3 regions of the Synechococcus sp. BDU 130192 genome follow, and region 1 is predicted to be linked to each of the others. Evidence: predicted binding sites of a transcription regulator. Region 1 holds the regulator's gene; each other region holds the start of a gene.

Region 1 (3,279 bases):
GATAATGTGACCAACATTGCCATCTTTAACTTGAATATCTCCGAGGACACCGGCTCGCCGCGCTCTAAATTGCGCTGCCCCCAACAGAAAATCCACTGGACGCCGGGCGGCACTAGGATTTTGTACACTCAGCTCCTCTAGGGACAAAGTGGCAATCACTTCCCCGGCGCGAAAAACCTGCTCATTTAAAGTCACATCCGCAAACACTTGGACGGAACCTTCCCCTTGGAGGTAGTTCCCCGCTGCCAGGAGGCGCACCACGTAGTCCCGACCATCGGCAATTTGCCCTAGAAGTTGTTGCACTTGGGCATTGGTAATTTGCACCACCCGCGCCTCAAAGTCAGGATTAACGCCTCCGGTGGCAATGATCGCGTTGCGATTCGCTTCCCGGAGCAGCTGATCAACGGCTTGGCTGGCTGCTTTGGGATCAATAATCCGCACCACCCCAAAGGCTAAAACTTGCCCTGTCGTAAGGGCGACATTCCCACTCCGGAAATTGATGTAGTTGGCTTCGAGGATATCAATTTGCTGTTCTAGGGAGCCAATCTGATTTTCTAGACCCGTGAGCACTTGATCCTTTTGGGCGATCGCCTGGTCGAGTTGGGCAATGCGACCATCGCGCTGGTTGATCTCGGCTTGGAGCTCACTCTGTTGGGCTTCTAGGGCTTCGATCTGCTGGGAGCGTTCTTCAATAATGGTGTTTTGTTGGCTGAGCTGGGCGCGGAGGGTTTCACTTTGGGCCTGGAGGCGATCGCGCTGTTGCCGCAGGGTCGTTTGCTCTGTGGTGAGCGCATTAATATCAGCCTGAAGTTCGCTGGCTTGTTCCCGAAAACCCGCCAGTTGAGTTTGGGCCGTTTCAAATTTTGCTTCAATTTCTTGTAAATCTTGTTCTGCTTCTAGGCGATCGTCCCTCGCGGCCTGCAACTCTTCTTCAATCTTTTCCTTTTCTGCCGTCACATCCATCAACTCTTGCCGCCGCTGGGCGAGGATTTCATCCAACTGAAAAACCCCCTGGCGCAAGGACTTGCTCAAGCCAAACAATAACCCCAAGGTGCTGGCGGCGATCACTGTTCCCGTCATGACCGTGACGACCACCGCCGTCTGTTTTGGCCGCAGATTAAATAATGTAAGCCGCGCTTTGCCAACCTTACTACCAAGGCGATCGCCCAGTGCCGCCAGGATGCCCCCCAAGATTAAAACTGAAAAGATTAGTACAAAAGCACTGGTCATTTAACAAAAAGGTGACATCCAAACACACAAGTATGACTTCTCTACTTTAGCGTTAAGCGAACTGTTGACTCAGGTTTACGGGGTCATGGACGGTAATTTTTTTCTTATAAATCGAAATCATGTCCTGTTCCCGGAGTTCTCCCAGGAGGCGCGTTACTGTCACCCGTGTCGAACCAATTGCTTCGGCGATCGCCTGGTGGGACAGTTTGAGATCAATGCGAATCCCCTCATCGGTCGGCACCCCAAAATCTCGACAGAGAATTAACAAGAAACTCACCAGACGTGAGCCCATATCCCGGTGGGCCAAGGTTTCAATCATCATCTCCGTTTGTAAAATCCGTGACGACAGCCCTTTTAGCATTAACATCGCTAATTCTGGGTGCTCATTAAGCGCCTTTTGCACCTGCTCAATGGGAGCCGATAACAGTTCCACAGGGGTAAAAGCCACCGCATGGTAAAAGCGATCCGACTTTTGTCCCGTGAGTAGCGATAAAACCCCAAAGACACTATTCTCCCGGAGCAGGGCCACCGTAATTTCTTCCCCCGCTTCATAGACCCGAGACAGCCGGACAGCTCCTTTCAGAAGAAAATAAACCCGTTCCGCTGGGTCCCCCGGAAAAAAGATCGTCTTGCCCCGGTCATAGTTCTCCACAACAGGTGGGAAGGGGCCACTGTGAAACTGACGAAACGCTGTCGCAAGGTCTGTAATTTGAGTCGCAGGTAGTTCAGGCACTGGATTGGCAGAAGAGAAAGGAGGTTGGTTGAAATCAGGGTTGTACATCATAGATTCTGTTGGGCAACAGTTCCCCACCGTGATGGGTGAAATATCAGCGCTCAGTGTGCAGAGACCATGAGCATTCCCCTTAAACTAAATCTTACTCTGGTATAGTATTTTGTACTTTTTGCTTCAAAATAATTATGGATTTCTGGGTTAGTTCCCAGGCATTTTGCAGAATTTTCCCTGATTTGCCCTAAAGTAGCCGTTTGCATCGAAGTCACCAGAGCGCGAAGATAATATACGCTGGCTTCTTGGCTTTAATTTTTTATACTTTTTGAGAACCCATATGCTTGATTTAACCGGAAAAAATGCCCTAGTCACTGGGATTGCAAATAATAAGTCCATTGCCTGGGGGATCGCCCAACAATTACATGCCGCCGGGGCAAATATTGGGGTTACCTATCTCCCCGATGATAAGGGACGGTTCGAGAAAAAAGTAGGTGAGCTTGTGGCGCCCCTCAACCCTTCCCTTTTTCTCCCCTGTAATGTGCAGGATGATGCCCAGGTGGATCAAGTGTTTGAGTCTGTCAAAAAAGAGTGGGGCAAGTTAGATATTTTGATCCATTGCCTTGCCTTTGCGAACCGCGAAGATTTGACGGGTGATTTTAGTGATACTTCACGGGATGGGTTCAATACGGCCCTTGACATTAGTGCCTATTCTTTAACGCGTCTGGCCCGGGGGGCGAAAACCGTGATGACCGAAGGGGGCGCCATTGTAACCCTGACTTATTTGGGTGGGGTGAAAGTCATCCCTAATTACAATGTGATGGGTGTGGCAAAATCGGCCCTTGAAATGAGTGTGCGTTACTTGGCGGCGGATCTTGGCCCCAGTAATATTCGTGTGAATGCCATTTCGGCTGGCCCGATCCGGACTTTGGCGTCCTCGGCGGTGGGTGGCATTCTCGATATGATTCACCATGTGGAAGCAACGGCTCCTTTGCGTCGGACTGTAACCCAAAAGGAAGTGGGTAATGCGGCGGCGTTCCTCTGTAGTGATCTTTCGAGTGGGGTCACGGGTCAAGTGCTCTATGTGGATTCTGGCTACGAAATTATGGGGATGTAATGTCCTGGTTTAGTGGCGATCGCCCTTGGGTTCCCCCTCAGTGATAGGGGGATTTTGTTTTTTATTGGATGGATTCATGGCGGCAGAGTTTAAGCATATTTCGGTGTTGCGAGAAGAGTTGGTGGCGGGCTTGGGAGTAAAACCAGGGGGGCATTACCTCGATGTAACTCTGGGGGGAGGTGGCCATACAGAATTGATTTTGCAGCAA
Region 2 (3,279 bases), on a different contig from region 1:
TTCAGGCAGAAGATACATTTTACGGATTTCGACGGCCTTGTTGCCTTTGGGAATGGGGTAGTAGGCGGCGGTGCCAACAATGGTTCCGGCCTGCTCGATGACCCAAAATTCACCACCCTGCTGCCAATAATACTTATCGATATTAAATAATTCCTCGTCGGCTCCTTCCGGTTCCCAGGGTAAACCGTACTCTTTTAAAACCTGTTCAATGACCTTGGCCGCATCGGCGCGATCGCCTGGTTGCCAATCCCGTACCCAAAATTTATCTCGCCAAACTTGATCCATGGTGCAAAGCCTTAACCTGAGGCGAAGCTATTATGCCATGGTTTTTATTGATCGCTCTGGAGCTTAATAATCGCGGCCTCGATATTTACGGGTTTTCGGGGCAGGGGCTTCCGGTGGTGGTGAGGCAACGGTCGGCGCGGGCGGTTTTAGTTCAGGTGTATTTGAAGACACGACAGGGGGAGCAACGGGAAATTCTTGACCCGCTTCTAGCTCCCGTTTCAGTTCCATGATGCAGGTGACGAGGGTGTTGTTGACGATGTTGATATTTCCCAGCACCTTGGCAACGGTTTTGAGGCCACTGACGGCTTTGATCGCAATGCTATTGAGATCAAATTGAGGTAAAAGATCCGCTGCTCCATTGGCGATCGCCGTTTCTCGATCAGCCGGGGCCACCTTACGGGTTTGGGCCGCAATTAAAATCACTGGAATCGGTTGCTCAAAGCTTTGCATCCACTGGCAAAATTTCGCCGTATCAAAGCTGGGTAGTTGTTGCTCTAATAAAATCAAGTTGGGTAAAGATTGTTGGGCCGCCGCCAAATCCAGGAGCTCTCCCTGCAGATCAACGCTGAAGGGCAAGATCACAGACTGTAGCCCTTGGGAATGGAGGATTTTTTCCCAGATGTTCCCCTGCAACTCCGCTTGATGGAGAATCACGATTTTATCGGCAATGTTCATCAGCATTGGTTTTTATGAATATCCATAGGGGTGTGCGGAGGGGCGATCGCCACAGGGTAGAAACCCAAGTGATGCAACGGATATGACTCAACGGCCGCTGAGGGCTTGGTGGGTAACAACATCCCCTGGGGAGATACAGCTCATTAAAAATTATCCTTGAGTCCAAGGTTCATCTTAAGGAGTATAAATTTTTTTCTTAGTGACGAAAGCTACATTTTGCGCGGCTTTAATGACGTAATACAAGATTATTACGGCAATACACTTATAGACCATAATTATGGGTTCTTCATTTTTATTTTGCTATGACTTTTTCATTTGATTCGTGGTTTCGGGGGCCTTCCCCTCGGCTTGGCTACCCATTTCGCCGCCAGGGCCGCTTATTGCTTTTGGCCTGTGTGTTACCGCTCCTTTGGCAGGGGGTGGCGATCGCCCAGGGTAGCGTTGGTGAAATTCCCCCAGCCGTTCAGGTTACCCTAGATACCCTCTGGGTGGTTTTCGCGGCGATGCTCGTGTTCTTTATGAATGCGGGGTTTGCAATGTTAGAAAGCGGCTTTTGTCGGGCGAAAAATACCGTCAATATTTTGGCGAAAAACCTAATTGTCTTTGCCCTTTCGAGCCTTGCTTTTTGGGCGATCGGTTTTGCCCTGATGTTTGGCGATGGCAATGCCGTTTTAGGCTGGAATGGCTTTTTCCTTACTGGGGCAGATAATAGTCCCCTCACGGATTCGGCCTATAGTGGGATTTTTTCGTCCCTAAGCTGGGCGGGGATTCCCCTTTACACCAAGTTTTTCTTCCAATTGGCCTTTGCGGGAACGGCGGCCACCATCGTTTCTGGGGCCGTGGCGGAACGGATTAAGTTTGCTTCTTTCGTGATTTTTAGCCTGTTCTTAGTGGGATTTTCCTATGGTATTACCGGCCACTGGGTTTGGGGGGGCGGTTGGTTAGCGACCCTCGGGTTCTATGATTTTGCCGGATCAACGGTGGTACATTCGGTGGGCGGTTGGGCTGCTTTGATGGGGGTGATCCTCTTGGGGCCACGCCTCGAAAAATTTGCTGGCGATCGCATCAATGCCATTCCGGGTCACAACATGAGTACCGCCACTTTAGGGGGATTAATCCTCTGGTTGGGTTGGTTTGGGTTTAACCCAGGTTCCACGATGGCCGCTGATCCCGATGCCATTAGCCACATCATCGTTACGACCAATATGGCTGCTGCCGCTGGGGCGATCGCCGCGACCATTACCTCCTGGATTCAATTTGGGAAACCAGACCTTTCGATGATCATTAACGGTGTCCTGGCTGGGTTGGTGGGGATTACTGCCGCCTGTGCCTATGTGAATGTTCCTTCGGCCATCGTGATCGGGGCGATCGCCGGGGTGATCGTGGTTTTTTCGGTGCTGACCTTCGAGGGTTTACGCTTTGATGACCCCGTTGGTGCTCTCTCGGTACATCTCGTCTGTGGTATTTGGGGCACCCTGGCCGTGGGCTTATTCAGTGTGGGGGGTGATATTTACCCTTGGTATGCCGCCGATGCTGGCCCTAGTGCCGGATTATTCTTTGGGGGTGGTGTTGCCCAACTGCTCAGTCAATTTATTGGTGTTGTCGTGGTTGGTATGTTTACCGCTGGCTTTAGCTTTGCCATCTGGTTAGTCCTAGAACTGAGTATGGGCCTCCGGGTGAGCAAAGAAGAGGAACTAGAAGGTCTCGATATTGGTGAACATGGTATGGAAGCGTACCACCGCTTCTTCCGGGAGTAATCTCAGCACCTCCTTTCCTTAGGGACTCACCCGCCACCTTCGGCACCTCCCTCCAGAGAGAATGTTAGGAGGCTCTTTAGCATAACCAACAAAATCTCCTTTAGAGGGGATTTTTTTTACATAAAAAACACCCTAAAACCTAGGGTGTCGAAACAAAAGCTCAGTCGGCAATATTTTCGTTTTTTAAAAAATTGTTTTACTGAAATTAGCGTTTTTGATGTTGCGCAAAGGAAATGTAATTGTGCTCAGCGTCGTAGAGGTGACATTGCTCAGTAATTGCTTTCATCAACTCCCAAGAAAATTTGGTTTCGTAGAGATATTCACCCCAATTTTGCTTGATGCTGGCGTAGGCTTTGCGGAGATTGTAGGAGGGAATCCCGGTAGAAAGGTGGTGGGGCACATGGACATTGATGTCGTGGCAAAGGACTTCAACCCACTTGGGATAGTCGCAATGGACGGTTCCAGACAGTTGGGCGATCGCCTCATTCCATTTGTCCCGGTAGCTAAAGGGAATTTCCGGTACGGTGTGGTGGACGAGGGTGAAGGTGCTCATCCAGAAATG
Region 3 (3,279 bases), on a different contig from region 1:
GGAGACTATTGAGATTATTGCCAAGGGGGTCGGCTGGGGGCGTCACAAAACTGGTACTCTGGCAGCCGATACACAAAACCCCTAGAAGGGCGATCGCCCAAGCATGGTTCATGAATCCGAGGTAGCAGACTGATTCGGGAGGGCACAACAGTTCACATTATCCAGGCACACTTTCCCCCACTGTAACGCCCAGCGCACCAGGGAAACGCGATTATCCGTCGCCGTTTTTGTCAAAATATTACTAATGTGGTTGTCCACCGTGCGCTTGCTAATGTCGAGGCGCGCCGCAATCTCATGGTTCGTCAGACCCGCTGCCACCAAATCGACAATTTCGATCTCCCGTTCCGATAAAGCCGCTTCACTTGCCGTCTTTTCCGTAGCCATAGACCCTTCTTTTGTCTGTGTATTGTTATTTTCCTATTGTAGGGGAGGTTTTCACGTTGGCTAGATTGTACACAATTCCCTCCCCCAGACAACTAAAGATTTAACCCCGGAAAATCGGCGATCGCCATCGTCGAACTGACAAGCTGCATCCCGGCTGCGGCAAATCGATCAAAGGCTTGATCGGCCTGGGCCGTAAAATCAACTACCCCAGGAATCACGACCGGAGAAGTACAGTCTTCCAAAAGATAAACTTTCTTTGCCAAGGCTGGATCATGACGCAAAATTTCCGAGAGTAAATCGTCCACCGTCCAGGCTAGACAGTGGCTTTTCGCCTGCCCCGCAATAATCAGCGCATCAAAGGCCAACAATTTTTGCAGGAAACGGGTATTTTCTTGGGCAATGGGTTGTCCCTGGGCATCGTCTAAGACCTCTGGCCGCAACGCAGAATAATTTTCCGTGAGGGGATTGTCTCCTTTAATTTCAAAATGGGTTTGGCTATGGCGCACTAAGTTATGGAAAAACAGAGCCTCTTCCACCGCTGGTACAAGGGCATGGCCAATCCCCCCCAACATGGCGTGGTAGGGCCAAATCGTCAGGGGATATTTCCCTGCTTGGCTGAGTTGGGCGGTGTAGTGACGGGAATATTGTTGTAAGTCTTCGTAGTCGCGCTTCGTACTAAAGGCGATCGCCGGATTGACGCGCCAAAGACCCTGTTCAACCTCCGCAAAGCTGATATTGCTCGCGGGTTGGGGATGTTCGCCCGCTCCATTGACCCAAAAGACCGGGTGAAAAATTTGCACCGCCTTGTGGGTGTCCATGGTGGGGGTAATGGTGGTAATTGTTCCGAGATTTCGGTAGATAAATTCACACAAACGTCGGTTATCTTCCACGGCCCCCAGCCCTGATTGGCCGCCGACAAACAGCTCGAACTCCGGGATACAAAAGGTATTCTGCACATCGACCACCAGCAGACAAACGCGACAGCGGTCAGTGGTGGCCGGCTGAATCCCGTGTTCCTTGGCCCAGGTTTCAGCAGCGGCAGCCCGGTCTAGATAGGGGACACGCCAGATCTCACCAACGGTCTGGGGATTAAAAAAAGCAGGAATGGGTAGTTGGTTCGCCATCATCGACACCTCAATTGGCAACAGATATTTTCGCCATACCCTTATTGTGGTGTTTCAAAAACACATTGTCAAATCGGGGTCAGCCGAGGGAAAGGCGATCGCCCAGCTTTAGTTACATCGGCCGGAGCGACAATTTGCATCATGTATTTTTAGGATTGATTCGATGTGCTTTTGTCGTGAAGCATTGATTTTTGTGATAGTTTCCCAGATTCAACATACAATTGTTGCCATTTAAAAGCGTATCTTTAATTACATTGCGTTGATTTTTTAAACCGTTTAATAGCAAGCAACCACTCCACTAAAAGTCTTCCTCCTAACACTTACTGGGACATTTTCTTCACAAAAATTATTTCAGTAAATCAAGTTAGAGGCTGATATTTCGTGATATGGCCCGGACAAATTTGCTCTGATTAATCACTCAAATTGTCCGCCAATTCTGTGCAGTTAAATTTATTTGATAACGGAGAAACATTTCTATGGCGATCGCCGTAATTACCGAAAAGTTACTTGCTGCCAAAAAAGTAACAGGTCTTAGTTTTGCGACCCTCGGCGAAAAAGTTGGCCGCGATGAAACTTGGGTCGCTGCTGTATTCTACCGTCAAGCCAGTGCCGATGAGACGGAAGCAAACACCCTCGTCACCGCCGTCGGTTTACCGGAAGATTTCGCCGCAGCACTTACCGAACCGCCCCTCAAAGGTTCCCTAGAGCCCGTCATTCCCACCGATCCGTTGATCTATCGCTTCTACGAAATCATGCAAGTGTATGGGATGCCCGTCAAAGCAGTAATCCACGAAAAATTCGGCGATGGGATCATGAGTGCCATTGATTTTTCCATTGAAGTGGATAAGGTCGAAGACCCCAAAGGCGATCGCGTGCAAGTAACCATGTGTGGCAAATTTTTACCCTACAAAAAATGGTAAGCCATTGAAAAGTGATTGGGTTTCTCTTTTTTAAATTTCAAGCTTGATGTACATAGCAAAGTCCCTAGATTTTTGACAGAATCCAGGGACTTTTACTTGGTTTAAACGTACAAAATCAAGGGCTGACTTTAAGGATTAGAGGTGGCCACTTGGCTCTGGGCTTCCCGGAGTTTTTCTTGATCCTTACGACGTTTTTTCGCATAGAGTTGGATTGCGGCGGCCATAAAAACAATCAACGCCAGAATTAAACCTCCTGTCCAATTGAGGGGCAAACTATTTTTAAACACGGCCAACATCACAATGGTTACCAACAGGAGGGTCGGCGCTTCGTTGAGGGCGCGGAACTGTTGACCTGTCCAGGTGCAGGTGCCTTCTGCCAGTTTGCGCATAATCCGCCCGCAGAAGAAATGATAGACCAATAACAGGACAACCAAGGCCAATTTCGCATGGAGCCACCAGGCTTTTAGAACCCCCGGTTCGGTACTGATCACGGCGATCGCCATGGCCACAGTCACAAACATTCCCGGTTGGGTAATGATGTTGTAGAGGCGCTTTTCCATCAACTCATATTGTTTTTTGAGGATGCTCCGGGCGGGTTCGGGTTCCTTTTCGGCTTCGGCATGGTAGACAAAAAGGCGCACGAGGTAAAATAACCCCGCAAACCAAACCACCACACCGATAATATGGAAAGCCTTGAACCAAAAATAGGCCTGGGGAGCAATCTCTGACCAAAACTGTGTCATAGCAAGTTTCGATAAAAATCTTTATATCGTTTTTAGTCAGTGTAAAAGGGGCTGGGGGCGATCGCCGCAGTTTTTTCCGAAGTTGACATTAAATGTTAGATTCCCTAT

What was found. The regulator NtcA, encoded in region 1, controls nitrogen genes in cyanobacteria. The targets are predictions, from matches to a motif close to GTANCNNNNGNTAC.
Region 2: the regulator NtcA is predicted to act here: its motif matches at 1,160-1,173, upstream of AACT35_RS11340 (ammonium transporter).
Region 3: the regulator NtcA is predicted to act here: its motif matches at 1,748-1,761, upstream of cynS (cyanase).

What each region holds. Positions count from the first base shown of each region.
Region 1 is NZ_CAWNNO010000033.1:36,627-39,905, forward strand. Features, by position in the region: gene AACT35_RS08755 (DUF3084 domain-containing protein) at 1-1,230, opposite strand, end outside; gene ntcA (global nitrogen regulator NtcA) at 1,283-2,014, opposite strand; gene fabI (enoyl-ACP reductase FabI) at 2,295-3,071, shown strand; gene rsmH (16S rRNA (cytosine(1402)-N(4))-methyltransferase RsmH) at 3,148-3,279, shown strand, end outside.
Region 2 is NZ_CAWNNO010000055.1:922-4,200, reverse strand. Features, by position in the region: gene AACT35_RS11350 (GNAT family N-acetyltransferase) at 1-285, opposite strand, end outside; gene AACT35_RS11345 (response regulator) at 349-966, opposite strand; gene AACT35_RS11340 (ammonium transporter) at 1,263-2,717, shown strand; gene AACT35_RS11335 (fatty acid desaturase) at 2,923-3,279, opposite strand, start outside.
Region 3 is NZ_CAWNNO010000060.1:118,651-121,929, reverse strand. Features, by position in the region: gene AACT35_RS14175 (TolB family protein) at 1-112, opposite strand, end outside; gene AACT35_RS14170 (helix-turn-helix domain-containing protein) at 109-384, opposite strand; gene AACT35_RS14165 (isochorismatase) at 477-1,508, opposite strand; gene cynS (cyanase) at 1,985-2,428, shown strand; gene hemJ (protoporphyrinogen oxidase HemJ) at 2,557-3,171, opposite strand; gene AACT35_RS14150 (hypothetical protein) at 3,260-3,279, opposite strand, start outside.